4 regions of the Vibrio floridensis genome follow, and region 4 is predicted to be linked to each of the others. Evidence: predicted binding sites of a transcription regulator. Region 4 holds the regulator's gene; each other region holds the start of a gene.
The links. The regulator PurR, encoded in region 4, represses purine synthesis genes. The targets are predictions, from matches to a motif close to TNANGNAAACGTTTNCNTNA.
Positions count from the first base shown of each region.

Region 1 (3,172 bases), on a different contig from region 4:
GAGTCAATTGGGTTAAAAAGGGTTGCCACAGTCGGCAACCCTTTTTCTTTGTGCAGATTAACGCTTTGTAATCGCGGGCTCGTGCGCCTTTTCCTCTTCTTCGTCCTGAAGCTTTTCAGGCAGAAGAAGGTTAAGCACAATCGCGGTAATGCCGCCAGCCGCAACGCCGGAAGAGAAAATGCTCTTAATGAACTCAGGCATAAACTGCAAAATCTCCGGTTTCTGCGCAATACCTAAACCCATCGAGAACGACAGGGCCATGATGAGAATGGCACGGCGATCGAGGTCAACACGAGAAATGATGCGCACACCTGCAGCGGCGATGGTGCCGAACATCACGATGGTTGCACCGCCTAAAACTGGTTCCGGAATCAACTGAACAAAACCAGCCACGCCAGGGAACAGCCCAAGCAGTACCAACATGCCTGCGATGAAGTAACCGACGTAGCGGCTTGCTACACCCGTTAGCAAGATCACGCCGTTGTTTTGGCTGAAAGTGGAGTTCGGAAAACTATTGAATACCGCCGCTAATGCCGAGTTCAGACCGTCGGCCAATACGCCGCCTTTAATGCGTTTCATGTACACCGGGCCTTTGACTGGTTCGCCAGACACTTCCGAGGTGGCGGTAATATCACCAATGGCTTCCAGCGCGGTGATGAGGAAAATCAGAACCAGTGGAATAAACAGCGACCAGTCGAAACTCAGACCAAACTGCATCGGGATTGGCAAGGCAATCAGTGCACTGCTGCTGGCTTGGCGAGTGTCTACCATGCCCATGAAGTAGGCCATGACATAGCCCACCAACATGGCAATCACAATCGACGCCACGCGTACGTAAGGGTTTTTGGCGCGATTGAGTAACACAATCAGGCCCAGTACGGTGCCCGCCAGCGCCAACTTATCGAGGCTGCCAAAAGTGCCATCGCCCAGGGCCGCGTAGCCGCCGCCCATCGATACCAAGCCGACTTGAATCAGGGTTAAACCAATTAAAGTTACGACGATACCAGAAACCAATGGCGTAATGATGCGACGCGCGTATTCCAGCACGCGCGAAAGGAGAATCTCTGCAAACGAGGCAACCAAAATGGTGCCAAAAATCGCCGCCATCATGCTCTCAACGCTGGCGCCGCCTGCCTTCAGCGCTAAACCAGCTCCGATAATCGGACCTAAGAAGTTAAAACTGGTGCCTTGTACAGACAGCAACCCAGAACCAATCGGACCAAAAGTGCGGATTTGAATAAAGGAAGAAATGCCCGAAGCAAACAGCGACATGCTGATGATGGTGTTGGTTTGTTCGGCAGACACGCCAAGCGCTTGGCAAATAATCAAGGATGGGGTGATCACAGCGACAAACATCGCCAGCAAGTGCTGCAGTGCAGCAAACAAAGTTTGAGGCAAAGGTGGACGATCGTTGAGTTGATAGATCAGATCCGTTTTACGCATCGGGTTCGGCGTTGTCATGGTATGTTCCTAATTGTTGTACGCAGACTTAGCGCTCGCTGAATGGGAGGCCAAGGTGAACGGATGTCATCATCTGTGATTGCTGTTATTCAGAAATCCGCTCTGGTTGGGAAGGTGAGAAAAGTCATCCTCACAATTTGTGCGGCATTATAGGGCGATTATTCTAAAAAGCAATCGTTTGCTATTTTCTATTGACGAAACAGGATGATGGATTCGACAGGGAGCGAAGAGAAGATGGTCAATGAAAGGCGTGGATCACGCCTTAGAATAAATATCACGCTCGCCCAACCAGCGTTCAATAATCGCGGCGGCATTTTGTGGGTAATTGTGGTGAATGTAGCGTGCAGCGCGCTGAACTTCGGGGATCAGTCGCTGGTCGCGGACGAGATCGGCAATTTTGAAATCCGCCAGGCCAGTTTGTTTGGTGCCGAGCAGCTCACCTGGCCCGCGGATCTCAAGATCGCGCTGAGCAATGACGAAACCATCGTTACTTTCGCGCAGCACCGAGAGGCGCTTTTGCGCCGTTTTGGACAGCGGAGCGTGATAGAGCAATACGCAGTGGCTTGCTACCGAGCCTCGACCCACGCGACCGCGCAACTGGTGCAATTGTGCAAGACCCAAGCGCTCGGGGTTTTCGATGATCATCAAGCTGGCGTTGGGCACATCGACCCCGACTTCGATCACTGTGGTGGCCACCAAAAGATGCAATTCATTGTTTTTGAACGCTTGCATCACCGCTTGTTTTTCAGCCGGTTTCATTCGGCCATGCACCAAACCAATGCGAACATCAGGCAATTTACGTTGCAGCTCTTCGGCAGTGTCTGCTGCCGCTTGGGCTTCCAATACTTCCGATTCATCAATCAGGGTACAGACCCAATACGCCTGCTTACCCTCATTGAGGCAGGCATGACGAATACGCTCGACAATGTCCTCGCGTTTGGTATCGGGAATCGCGACGGTTTGGATTGGGGTGCGCCCCGGCGGTAACTCGTCGATCACCGACGTTTCCAAATCGGCATAGGCGGTCATGGCCAATGTGCGAGGGATCGGAGTAGCAGTCATGATCAGTTGATGTGGGTAAGCGCCTTGTTTGGCGCCTTTTTCGCGCAGTTCCAAGCGTTGATGTACGCCAAAGCGGTGCTGTTCATCAATGATCACAAGAGCAAGATGGTCAAACACCACGTGTTCTTGGAACAGCGCATGTGTCCCGACCACCATTTTGGCTTCGCCACTGGCAATGCGGGCTAATTCGGCTTCTTTGGCTTTGCCTTTGAGCTTGCCTGCGAGCCAGCCAACGGGAATGCCCATTTTTTCAAACCAATTGGCGAAGTTGATCGCGTGCTGCTCGGCCAACAGTTCGGTGGGCGCCATCAGCGCCACTTGGTAGCCATGTTCGATAGCGCGTACCGCGGCCAAGGCTGCCACTAAGGTTTTGCCCGAGCCAACATCCCCTTGCACCAAACGCATCATCGGATGCGCTTTTTGCAAATCTTCTTCAATCTCTTGCACCACTCGCGCTTGGGCATTGGTCGGTGAAAAAGGCAGTTGGGCTAACAGCTGCTGTTTAAGCTGGTGGACGGGGGGAAGTGGCAGCGCGACATCTTGCTGACCTTTGCTGCGCACGGCGAGCATGGATAAGTTCTGAGCCAGCAACTCTTCCATAATTAAGCGAACTTGGGCAGGGTGCTTCCCTTCGTCGAACAGTTCCAGA
Region 1 is NZ_JAKGCY010000011.1:51,775-54,946, reverse strand. Features, by position in the region: gene LZU85_RS15545 (uracil-xanthine permease family protein) at 58-1,461, opposite strand; gene recG (ATP-dependent DNA helicase RecG) at 1,717-3,172, opposite strand, start outside.
Region 1: a site for PurR is predicted at 1,628-1,647, ahead of LZU85_RS15545 (uracil-xanthine permease family protein). Genes of this name have one in related genera too.

Region 2 (3,172 bases), on a different contig from region 4:
TGGTTGGTTTGGCGAGCAAACAAGGTGTGAATAAATGGCGATTTACTGTGTTCAATAGGGTTACCAAACACGGCATAACGATCGATTTGTTGAGTCATTTCCTTACCTTTGTTGTTCTTACCGAGCTATTTCGCTCTTGCTTAGCTATAGCGAAAACAGGGCCATCTGATTAGCGATGACCCTATCACTATCTATCTATATAGAAAAGAGCAATAGAAGAGGAGATTCCTTGCTTACCATTCTCTCGGTTTTAAGTAATGCTGGTAAAGGCTTGCTTCTGGCGAATCAGCCTGTGGTTCATAGCTGTATTCCCAGCGAGCCAGTGGCGGCATCGACATCAAAATCGACTCCGTACGCCCCCCACTTTGTAAGCCAAACAAAGTCCCGCGATCATACACTAGGTTAAACTCAACATAGCGGCCACGGCGATACAACTGGAATTCGCGTTCACGCTCGCCATATTCTGTGACTTTACGACGCTCAACAATGGGTAAGTAAGCATCGCAATACCCTTCACCAACGGCTTTGATGTAGTCAAAGCACTTATCAAACTCCCACTGATTGAGGTCATCAAAAAACAGGCCGCCGATGCCTCGAGTTTCACCGCGGTGAGGCAAATAAAAATAGTCATCACACCAAGCTTTATGCTGCGCATACACATCAGCACCAAAAGGCGCGCACACTTCCTTGGCGGTGTTGTGCCAAAATTGGCAATCCTCTTCAAACGGATAGAAGGGAGTTAAGTCAAACCCACCACCAAACCACCAGATCGGTGTTTCCCCCTCTTTTTCAGCGATGAAGAAACGCACGTTTGCATGCGATGTGGGAACGTAAGGATTGTGAGGATGCATGACGAGCGAAACGCCCATGGCTTCGAATCGGCGCCCAGCCAATTCTGGACGATGCGCCGTTGCAGAAGCTGGCATTGCATTACCCTGCACATGGGAGAAGTTAACCCCCCCTTGCTCAAACACGTTGCCATCACGCATAACACGCGTTCGGCCACCGCCACCCAATCGATCTCCTGGCTCTCGATGCCAAGCGTCTTCTATAAATGTTGCTTTGCCATCTTCTTGTTCAAGTCGTTGACAAATTTGATCTTGTAACTGCATCAAGTAAAGCTTGACGGCTTCTTTATCTATTGTGGACATCTAAACTACCTTTTGAAGCTGAGCAGGGTTATCCCTGTCTTAATAATTGTTCTGTACGAGCATCGCGGATTTCACTAGGTCGATGGCGCTCACCAATCTCACCAAACAAAATGACAGAGATCTGGCTGCCCAATTGGTCTTGAACCTGCTCAACGGTTTTACACTCCGCTTGGCCTGACAAATTCGCACTGGTAGAGGTTAGCGGCTTTCCATACTCACTGCACAACTTTTGCACCAAAGGATGATCACTCACACGAACCGCAACGGTCTGGCGATAGCCCGTGACGAGCGCCGACGCCCGAGCACTTGCAGGCATGACCCATGTATAAGGACCTGGCCAAGTGGCGAAAACTCGCTGAAGTTGCTCCGCTGATAAGCTTGTTACATCGAGATACGGTTGGAGCTGTTGAAAATCAGCAGCGATCAAAATCAAGCCTTTGTCACTGGGCCGCTGTTTAATCGTCAAAAGACGCTCAATGGCCACCTCATTATCAGGATCGCAACCGAAACCAAACACGCCCTCTGTCGGGTAAGCCACCACTTGACCTTGCTTTAACGCCTTCACGACTTGTTGTAAATTACTCACCACTTCTTCTCTCTAGACACTCAACCTATTACAAATAAGCCAATAACCAGCCGAATGCCAGCGAAAAACGCGCATGGTGGTTTTCACTCAAACGCAAACGTTTGCTTGAGGTAAAAAACCTCGTATAATGCGCACAAAATTGATCAGCTCACCCAATTATGCAGCTTGAAGGAGTTTGAGATGAAAGTCGGTATCATCATGGGTTCTAAATCAGATTGGCCAACCATGAAACTGGCAGCAGAAATGCTGGACAGATTTGGCGTGGAATACGAAACCAAAGTGGTTTCAGCACATCGAACTCCTCATCTCCTCGCTGAATATGCCTCAACCGCCAAAGAGCGTGGGTTGAAAGTGATTATTGCCGGTGCAGGTGGCGCGGCGCATTTGCCGGGCATGGCAGCGGCATTTACCAGCTTGCCCGTTTTGGGCGTACCCGTGCAATCACGCGCTTTATCAGGGCTCGACTCTCTCTACTCTATTGTGCAAATGCCAAAAGGCATCGCAGTAGGTACATTGGCAATTGGTGAAGCCGGTGCCGCGAACGCGGGTCTTCTCGCTGCGCAAATCCTTGGAACTCACGACGAAAATATCATGGCTAAAGTTGAAGCCTTCCGCAGTGAGCAAACTGAAAGCGTCCTCGCTAACCCAAATCCTGCAGAGGACTAAATCATGCACGTATTGGTTCTAGGTGCAGGGCAATTGGCACGCATGATGTCGTTAGCCGGTGCGCCTTTGAATATTCAGATTTCTGCCTACGATGTGACAACGGGTGATGTCGTTCACCCTTTGACATTGCATCTCCTTGGTCACGGCTTGGAGCAAGCGATTGAACACGTTGATGTGATCACAGCAGAGTTTGAACACATTCCTCATGACGTATTGGCGATCTGCCAAGCGAGTGGCAAGTTTCTTCCAAGCAGTGAGGCGATTAAGGCTGGTGGTGATCGTCGTTTGGAAAAAGCCTTGCTTGACCATGCGGGCGTACGCAATGCCAATTACTACGTCATTGAAACGCGTGAAGACTTCAATAAAGCGATTAAACACGTTGGGATACCTATGGTGTTGAAAAGCGCATTAGGTGGCTATGATGGTAAAGGGCAATGGCGCTTGAAAGATGCCGCACAAATTGAAACCCTTTGGCAAGAAATGGCAGCTTGTATCGCTGCTACGCCAACTCAAGCGATTGTCGCTGAAGAATTTGTTCCATTTCAACGTGAAGTTTCATTGATTGGCGCTCGTGGTAAAGAAGGTCAAATCGAAGTCTACCCACTGGCAGAAAACATTCACGTTAATGGCGTGTTAAGCCTTTCAACGGCAATTGACTCACCGGACCTACAAGAGCAAGCCAAACACATGTTTACTGCTGTCGCTGAAACATTGAACTACGTTGGTGTGTTGGCGCTTGAATTTTTCGATGTCGACGGACAATTGCTGG
Region 2 is NZ_JAKGCY010000017.1:77,224-80,395, reverse strand. Features, by position in the region: gene aroE (shikimate dehydrogenase) at 1-98, opposite strand, end outside; gene hemF (oxygen-dependent coproporphyrinogen oxidase) at 234-1,151, opposite strand; gene tsaC (L-threonylcarbamoyladenylate synthase type 1 TsaC) at 1,180-1,737, opposite strand; gene purE (5-(carboxyamino)imidazole ribonucleotide mutase) at 1,918-2,403, shown strand; gene LZU85_RS18615 (5-(carboxyamino)imidazole ribonucleotide synthase) at 2,407-3,172, shown strand, end outside.
Region 2: a site for PurR is predicted at 1,827-1,846, ahead of purE (5-(carboxyamino)imidazole ribonucleotide mutase). Genes of this name have one in related genera too.

Region 3 (3,172 bases), on a different contig from region 4:
CGTGCGTGTACACTTGGATGTTTTGTACTTTCATCAGCGCCGCCATGCGCATTGCGTTACGAGCGTATTCCATGAACATTAGGAATGTTGCGCCGTAAGGTACGAAACCACCGTGCAGTGCGATACCGTTCATGATCGCAGTCATACCAAATTCACGTACACCGTAGTGGATGTAGTTACCAGAGAAGTCGTTTGCTTCTAGCGATTTAGAACCCGACCACATGGTGAGGTTAGAAGGCGCTAGGTCAGCTGAGCCGCCCATGAATTCTGGCAGCATTTTACCAAACGCTTCTAGCGCGTTTTGCGATGCTTTACGTGATGCGATGTTCGCTGGGTTTGCTTGAAGATCTGCAATGATTTGGTTTGCTTTCTCTTCCCACTGAGCTGGCAGTTCGCCATTTACGCGGCGTTTGAATTCCGCAGCTTCGACTGGGTACGCTGCTGCGTACGCATCAAACTTCGCATTCCAAGCGGCTTCTTTTGCAGCGCCAGCTGCTTTTGCATCCCACTCTGCGTAAACGTCAGCAGGGATTTCAAATGCTGGGTGCTCCCAACCTAGGAATTCACGTGCCGCTGCGATTTCTTCCGCACCTAGTGGTGCACCGTGACAGTCGTGTGAACCCGATTTGTTTGGTGAACCAAAACCGATGATAGTCTTAGTACAGATTAGAGTTGGGCGAGGATCTGCTTTAGCGGCTTCAATTGCTGCGTTGATCGCTTCAGCATTGTGGCCATCTACTGCAGGGATTACGTGCCAACCGTACGCTTCGAAACGCTTAGGTGTATCGTCAGAGAACCAACCTTCAACGTGACCATCGATAGAGATGCCGTTGTCATCCCAGAATGCGATCAGTTTGCCTAGACCTAGCGTACCAGCAAGAGAGCAAGCCTCGTGCGAGATACCTTCCATCAGACAGCCATCACCCATGAACACGTAAGTGAAGTGGTCAACGATGTCGTGGCCTTCTTTGTTGAATTGCGCTGCGAGCGCTTTCTCAGCCATTGCCATACCAACCGCGTTGGTGATGCCTTGGCCTAGCGGGCCAGTTGTTGTTTCGATGCCCGGTGCGTAGCCGTACTCTGGGTGACCTGGAGTCTTAGAGTGCAATTGACGGAAGTTCTTTAGGTCGTCGATAGATAGCTCGTAACCGCTAAGGTGCAGTAGCGAGTAAATCAGCATAGAGCCGTGGCCGTTAGACAGTACGAAACGGTCGCGGTCAGCCCATTCAGGGTTTGATGGGTTGTGGTTTAGGTGGCCGCGCCAAAGAACTTCAGCGATGTCCGCCATACCCATAGGTGCGCCTGGGTGGCCTGAGTTTGCTTTTTGTACGCCGTCCATGCTGAGTGCGCGGATTGCATTAGCGAGATGTTTACGAGAAGGCATGTCTGCTCCTGAGTGCATTAAGCGAATTGATAACATAGAAAATCGAGTGGCGATTATTTTCGCAAAGCAATCTCTCGACTGCAAACGATTTACCTGAACAATTTGTCGAAATGTAAGCGACTTAATGCCATTTCACTGAGAAAAAAACATTTTCTCACTCGATTAAGCAAACGTTTGGTTTTAGCTAATAATAAAAAAGAGCTTGTAATTCGAGCATTCAAAACTAGAATAGACGTCTAGATGTAGAAACACCTACAAACGTTATTGTATTTCCTACTGCTGGAGCATGCATTCTCACAGCAGAATAGATTAAAAAAGTGGAGCTCTCATGGCTAAGCACCTGTTTACTTCTGAGTCGGTTTCAGAAGGTCATCCAGATAAAATTGCAGACCAGATTTCTGATGCGGTTCTTGATGCGATTCTTGAACAAGACCCAAAAGCGCGTGTTGCATGTGAAACGTACGTAAAAACTGGCATGGTAATGGTCGGTGGTGAAATCACCACTTCAGCATGGGTTGATATCGAAGAGTTAACTCGTGAAACGGTGCGTGAAATTGGTTATGTACATTCAGATATGGGTTTCGATGCAAACTCATGTGCAGTACTGAACACTATCGGTAAACAGTCTCCAGACATCAACCAAGGTGTTGATAAAGCCGATCCTAAAGAGCAAGGCGCGGGCGACCAAGGCATCATGTTCGGTTACGCATGTAACGAAACTGAAGTTCTTATGCCAGCACCAATCACTTACGCGCACCGTTTGATGGAGCGTCAAGCGAAAGTTCGTAAAGATGGCACACTGCCATGGTTGCGTCCTGATGCAAAATCACAGGTTACTTTCCAATACGAGCAAGGCAAAATTGTTGGTATTGATGCGGTTGTTCTTTCAACTCAGCACTGCGATTCTATTTCCACACCGGATCTTCGCGAAGCGGTTATGGAAGAGATCATCAAGCCAGTTCTTCCTTCTGAATGGCTAAACAAAGAAACAAAATACTTCATCAACCCAACTGGCCGTTTCGTTATCGGTGGTCCAATGGGTGACTGTGGTTTGACTGGTCGTAAGATCATCGTTGATACCTACGGCGGCGCAGCTCGTCACGGTGGTGGTGCTTTCTCTGGTAAAGATCCATCGAAAGTAGACCGTTCAGCTGCTTACGCAGCACGTTACGTAGCGAAAAACATCGTCGCGGCGGGTATGGCAGATCGCTGTGAAATCCAACTGTCTTACGCAATCGGTGTTGCTGATCCAACCTCTATCATGGTGGAAACATTCGGTACTGAGAAAGTATCACACGACATCATCATTGAAGCGGTACGTCAGTTCTTCGACCTACGTCCATACGGCCTACAAGAGATGCTGAATCTACTTCAGCCAATCTACAAGAAGACCGCAGCATACGGTCACTTCGGTCGCGAAGAGTTCCCATGGGAAGCGACTGACAAAGCAGCACTACTGCGTGAGTTTGCTGGTATCAAGTAAGATAACCTCACCTCATTCTCCAAAGCCTTCGCTCAATGCGAAGGCTTTTTCATTTGTGCGACGAAAAATTCGCCACGGCATTTGTATTTTTAACTAACTCCAACGATAGTTAAATAAATGTTAAATGAGATTTATCTCTCATCTTAACGACAACAAAACAGATGCTAACGGTAATAAAAGAGAGCTTGCCCCGCATCTGAAACCTACTGACAGTCAACGTCAGTCTGACAGTGAATCGATCAAGGAGGAGCTATGCCTCGTACCGTAGACCCGTCGGATCTGGAGCAAAAACGAAAGGACGTTCC
Region 3 is NZ_JAKGCY010000006.1:21,590-24,761, reverse strand. Features, by position in the region: gene tkt (transketolase) at 1-1,384, opposite strand, end outside; gene metK (methionine adenosyltransferase) at 1,713-2,867, shown strand; gene LZU85_RS11160 (DUF2189 domain-containing protein) at 3,120-3,172, shown strand, end outside.
Region 3: a site for PurR is predicted at 1,547-1,566, ahead of metK (methionine adenosyltransferase). Genes of this name have one in related genera too.

Region 4 (3,172 bases):
TCAGCATCAAGCCATCTTCGCCTGGTAAGTTAATGTCTAACATCACCAAATCAACGCAGCTATTTTGCAAAATATGGCGCATCTCAGCACCACTTTCCGCTTCACTTACTGTGTAACCTTCTTTTTGAAAATAACCCGCAAGTTTACTGCGAGTCACTACATCATCTTCTACGACTAATACGTGATAGCTCATTTACACCACTTCATGTCATTTCTGTCTACACGGGCAGACATTCTATTCATAACTAGTAACATTTCTAGTCATACTTCGTTTGAAATGCAAGTATCTTGATTTTTATTGATTCAAAACAAGCTTAATATCAAGCTATTAATAAGCATAATTATCTTTATATTTTTCTTAACAATAGGCGTTATTGCTATTCATTTTTTTTGGTTACACTTATAGGAGATTGATTTAGGAGCGATAAATGATGCAAGAGATAAAAGCCTTTAATGAAAAACGTGCGGAAATATATTGGTGGCTTTCCAGCTTGTTTGCCAAAGAACTGACACAGAAAGAGCTCGATAAATATCAAAGCATGGAAATTAGAGCGTTTTTAACTGGATTGGCTGAGAACGATTCGCTACGTCCATCGATTGATGACTTTGTCGATGCCCTCAATCGTCTGGTTGACCGTCAAGATGCACAACTGGAATTATCCGCGGATTTTTGTGACCTGTTTTTGAAAACCGCAAAACACGGTGCGCTTCCATACGCATCAATTTATCTCACAAAAGATGGCCTGCTTAATGGTGAGCCGGCACAAAAAATGGACGCTTGGCTTCAAAAACATGGCGTACAGGTCAATCAACAATTGAATGAACCTGCCGATCACTTGGCCATCATGCTCGATTTTCTTGGCAACCTCATCATTCGCTCCAATGAACTTGAACAAGAGCGTCACATGGAAGAAGCGTTTGTCGAACAAAACGACTTTCTCCAAGAAATGTTACTCTCTTGGCTTCCAAGCTTTGCTGTTCGTGCAAAGGAATGTGATGAATTTGGTTTCTATTCCAGTGCGATAAAACTACTTGTCGCATTTTGTAAGCTGGACAGCGACTATTTAGTTGGATAATAATTACGCCCTTATCAATAGAGCAAACACTCGGTTACACTTTAACCACTAAAGTGTGAACGCGGATACAGATTTCGCGGTTCGATTAGGTTGCCAGCTTTGCCGTCACAGTCTAAAATTGAGACCGCAATCGATAAAACATGATTTTAATGCAAACCGCTGAAACACAGCGGTTTTTGTGTTTTTTTAAGCTAAGCTGCTGCTTTTCTAGTGTGTCTTCTTTTAAGGCGAAATCGGAGAAAGGTAGCAAACCGTGTTGCCACGAATGTACTTCATTTCAACTGGCAACCTAGGACAGGACAATACCTATGGCCACAATAAAAGATGTCGCACGTCTCGCTGGCGTATCAACTACAACGGTTTCTCACGTAATCAATAAAACCCGATTCGTGGCTGAAGCCACTCAAGAAAAAGTCATGAAAGCGGTTGACGAGCTCAACTACGCACCGAGCGCAGTGGCTCGTAGCTTAAAGTGCAACACCACCCGCACTATTGGTATGCTGGTTACGCAATCTACCAACTTGTTCTTTTCTGAAGTGATTGATGGCGTAGAAAGCTACTGTTACCGTCAAGGCTACACACTAATTCTTTGTAATACTGGCGGTATCTACGAGAAGCAACGTGATTACATTCGTATGCTTGCGGAAAAACGCGTAGATGGCATTTTGGTGATGTGTTCAGACCTCACCGAAGAACTACGCGAAATGCTTGATAAGCATGCAGATATTCCTAAAGTGATTATGGACTGGGGCCCAATCAGCTCACAAGCCGATAAAATTATCGATAACTCAGAGGAAGGTGGCTACTTGGCCACTAAGTACTTGATTGAAAATGGTCATACAAAAATTGCGTGTTTAAGTGGTCACTTTGAAAAAGCCGCGTGCCAAGAGCGCATCCAAGGCTTTAAACGTGCGATGAAGGAAGCCAATATCACAGTCAACGAAGATTGGATCCTTGAAGGGAACTTCGAATGCGACACGGCAGTGATGGCAGCTGACAAGATCGCGTCGTGGCAAGATCGCCCAACGGCAGTCTTCTGCTTCAACGATACCATGGCACTGGGTTTGATGAGCCGTCTTCAACAACTAGGGCTTCGTATTCCAGAAGACATCTCTGTGATCGGCTACGACAATATCGAGTTGGCAGAATACTTCTCGCCACCATTGACAACAATCCACCAGCCAAAACGTCGTGTCGGTAAAAATGCATTTGAGATCCTTCTCGAGCGTATTAAGGATAAAGAGCACGATAAGCGTATATTTGAAATGCACCCAGAGCTCGTTATTCGCGACACAGTTAAAAAAATCAATTAGTTAACACTAATATTCTAAAGCATCCAAGTCTGGGTGCTTTTTTTTATTCTTAGTAAGTGATTTGTTAAGTCAAATTCTGTTCAGTTCTTAAAATCGAGCACTCATTCACTTAACTGCAGCTATTACTTGAAGCAATGTCACACTTTTAATCTCAAAATGTGATGTTACTCCAATAGAAATCGTATTCTTTAAGTGTCACGCACAGGGCAAACCATCTGAAAAGGTGGGACGCAAAGCCTCCGGCCTAAACCATTCATAATTTGGTAGGTAGCGGGGTTACCGATGGCAAAAATGCATAACAACAAGTTTACCCATTAATGACATTGTATTTGCATTGGTTTGCTAATCTCTCGGACCTGATTTGGTGGCGTAATTGTAATTACACCGAGATAACACATCATGGATAAACCGATACTCAAAGATTCAATGAAGCTTTTTGAGCAACTTGGTGCGATAAAGTCTCGCTCTATGTTTGGCGGGTTCGGCCTTTTTGCAGATGAGACGATGTTTGCGCTCGTTGTCAAAGACCAGCTTCATATTCGCGCGGATCAAAAATCGACATTACTTTTCGAAAAGAAAGGACTAAAACCATACGTTTACACCAAGCGTGGGTTTCCAGTTGTCACTAAGTACTACGCGATCTCTGATTCGCTTTGGCAAGACCAAAATGCGCTTCTGTCCGTAGCGAAACAGGCACTAAAGAGTGCAAATAGTGACAAGCAGCAACAAGCAACTGCAAAACCGGATAGACTTAAAGACCTCCCTAACCTACGTTTAGCCACC
Region 4 is NZ_JAKGCY010000002.1:100,195-103,366, reverse strand. Features, by position in the region: gene torR (two-component system response regulator TorR) at 1-193, opposite strand, end outside; gene torD (molecular chaperone TorD) at 429-1,076, shown strand; gene purR (HTH-type transcriptional repressor PurR) at 1,385-2,389, shown strand; cyclic di-GMP riboswitch class I at 2,585-2,673, shown strand; gene LZU85_RS04815 (TfoX/Sxy family DNA transformation protein) at 2,789-3,172, shown strand, end outside.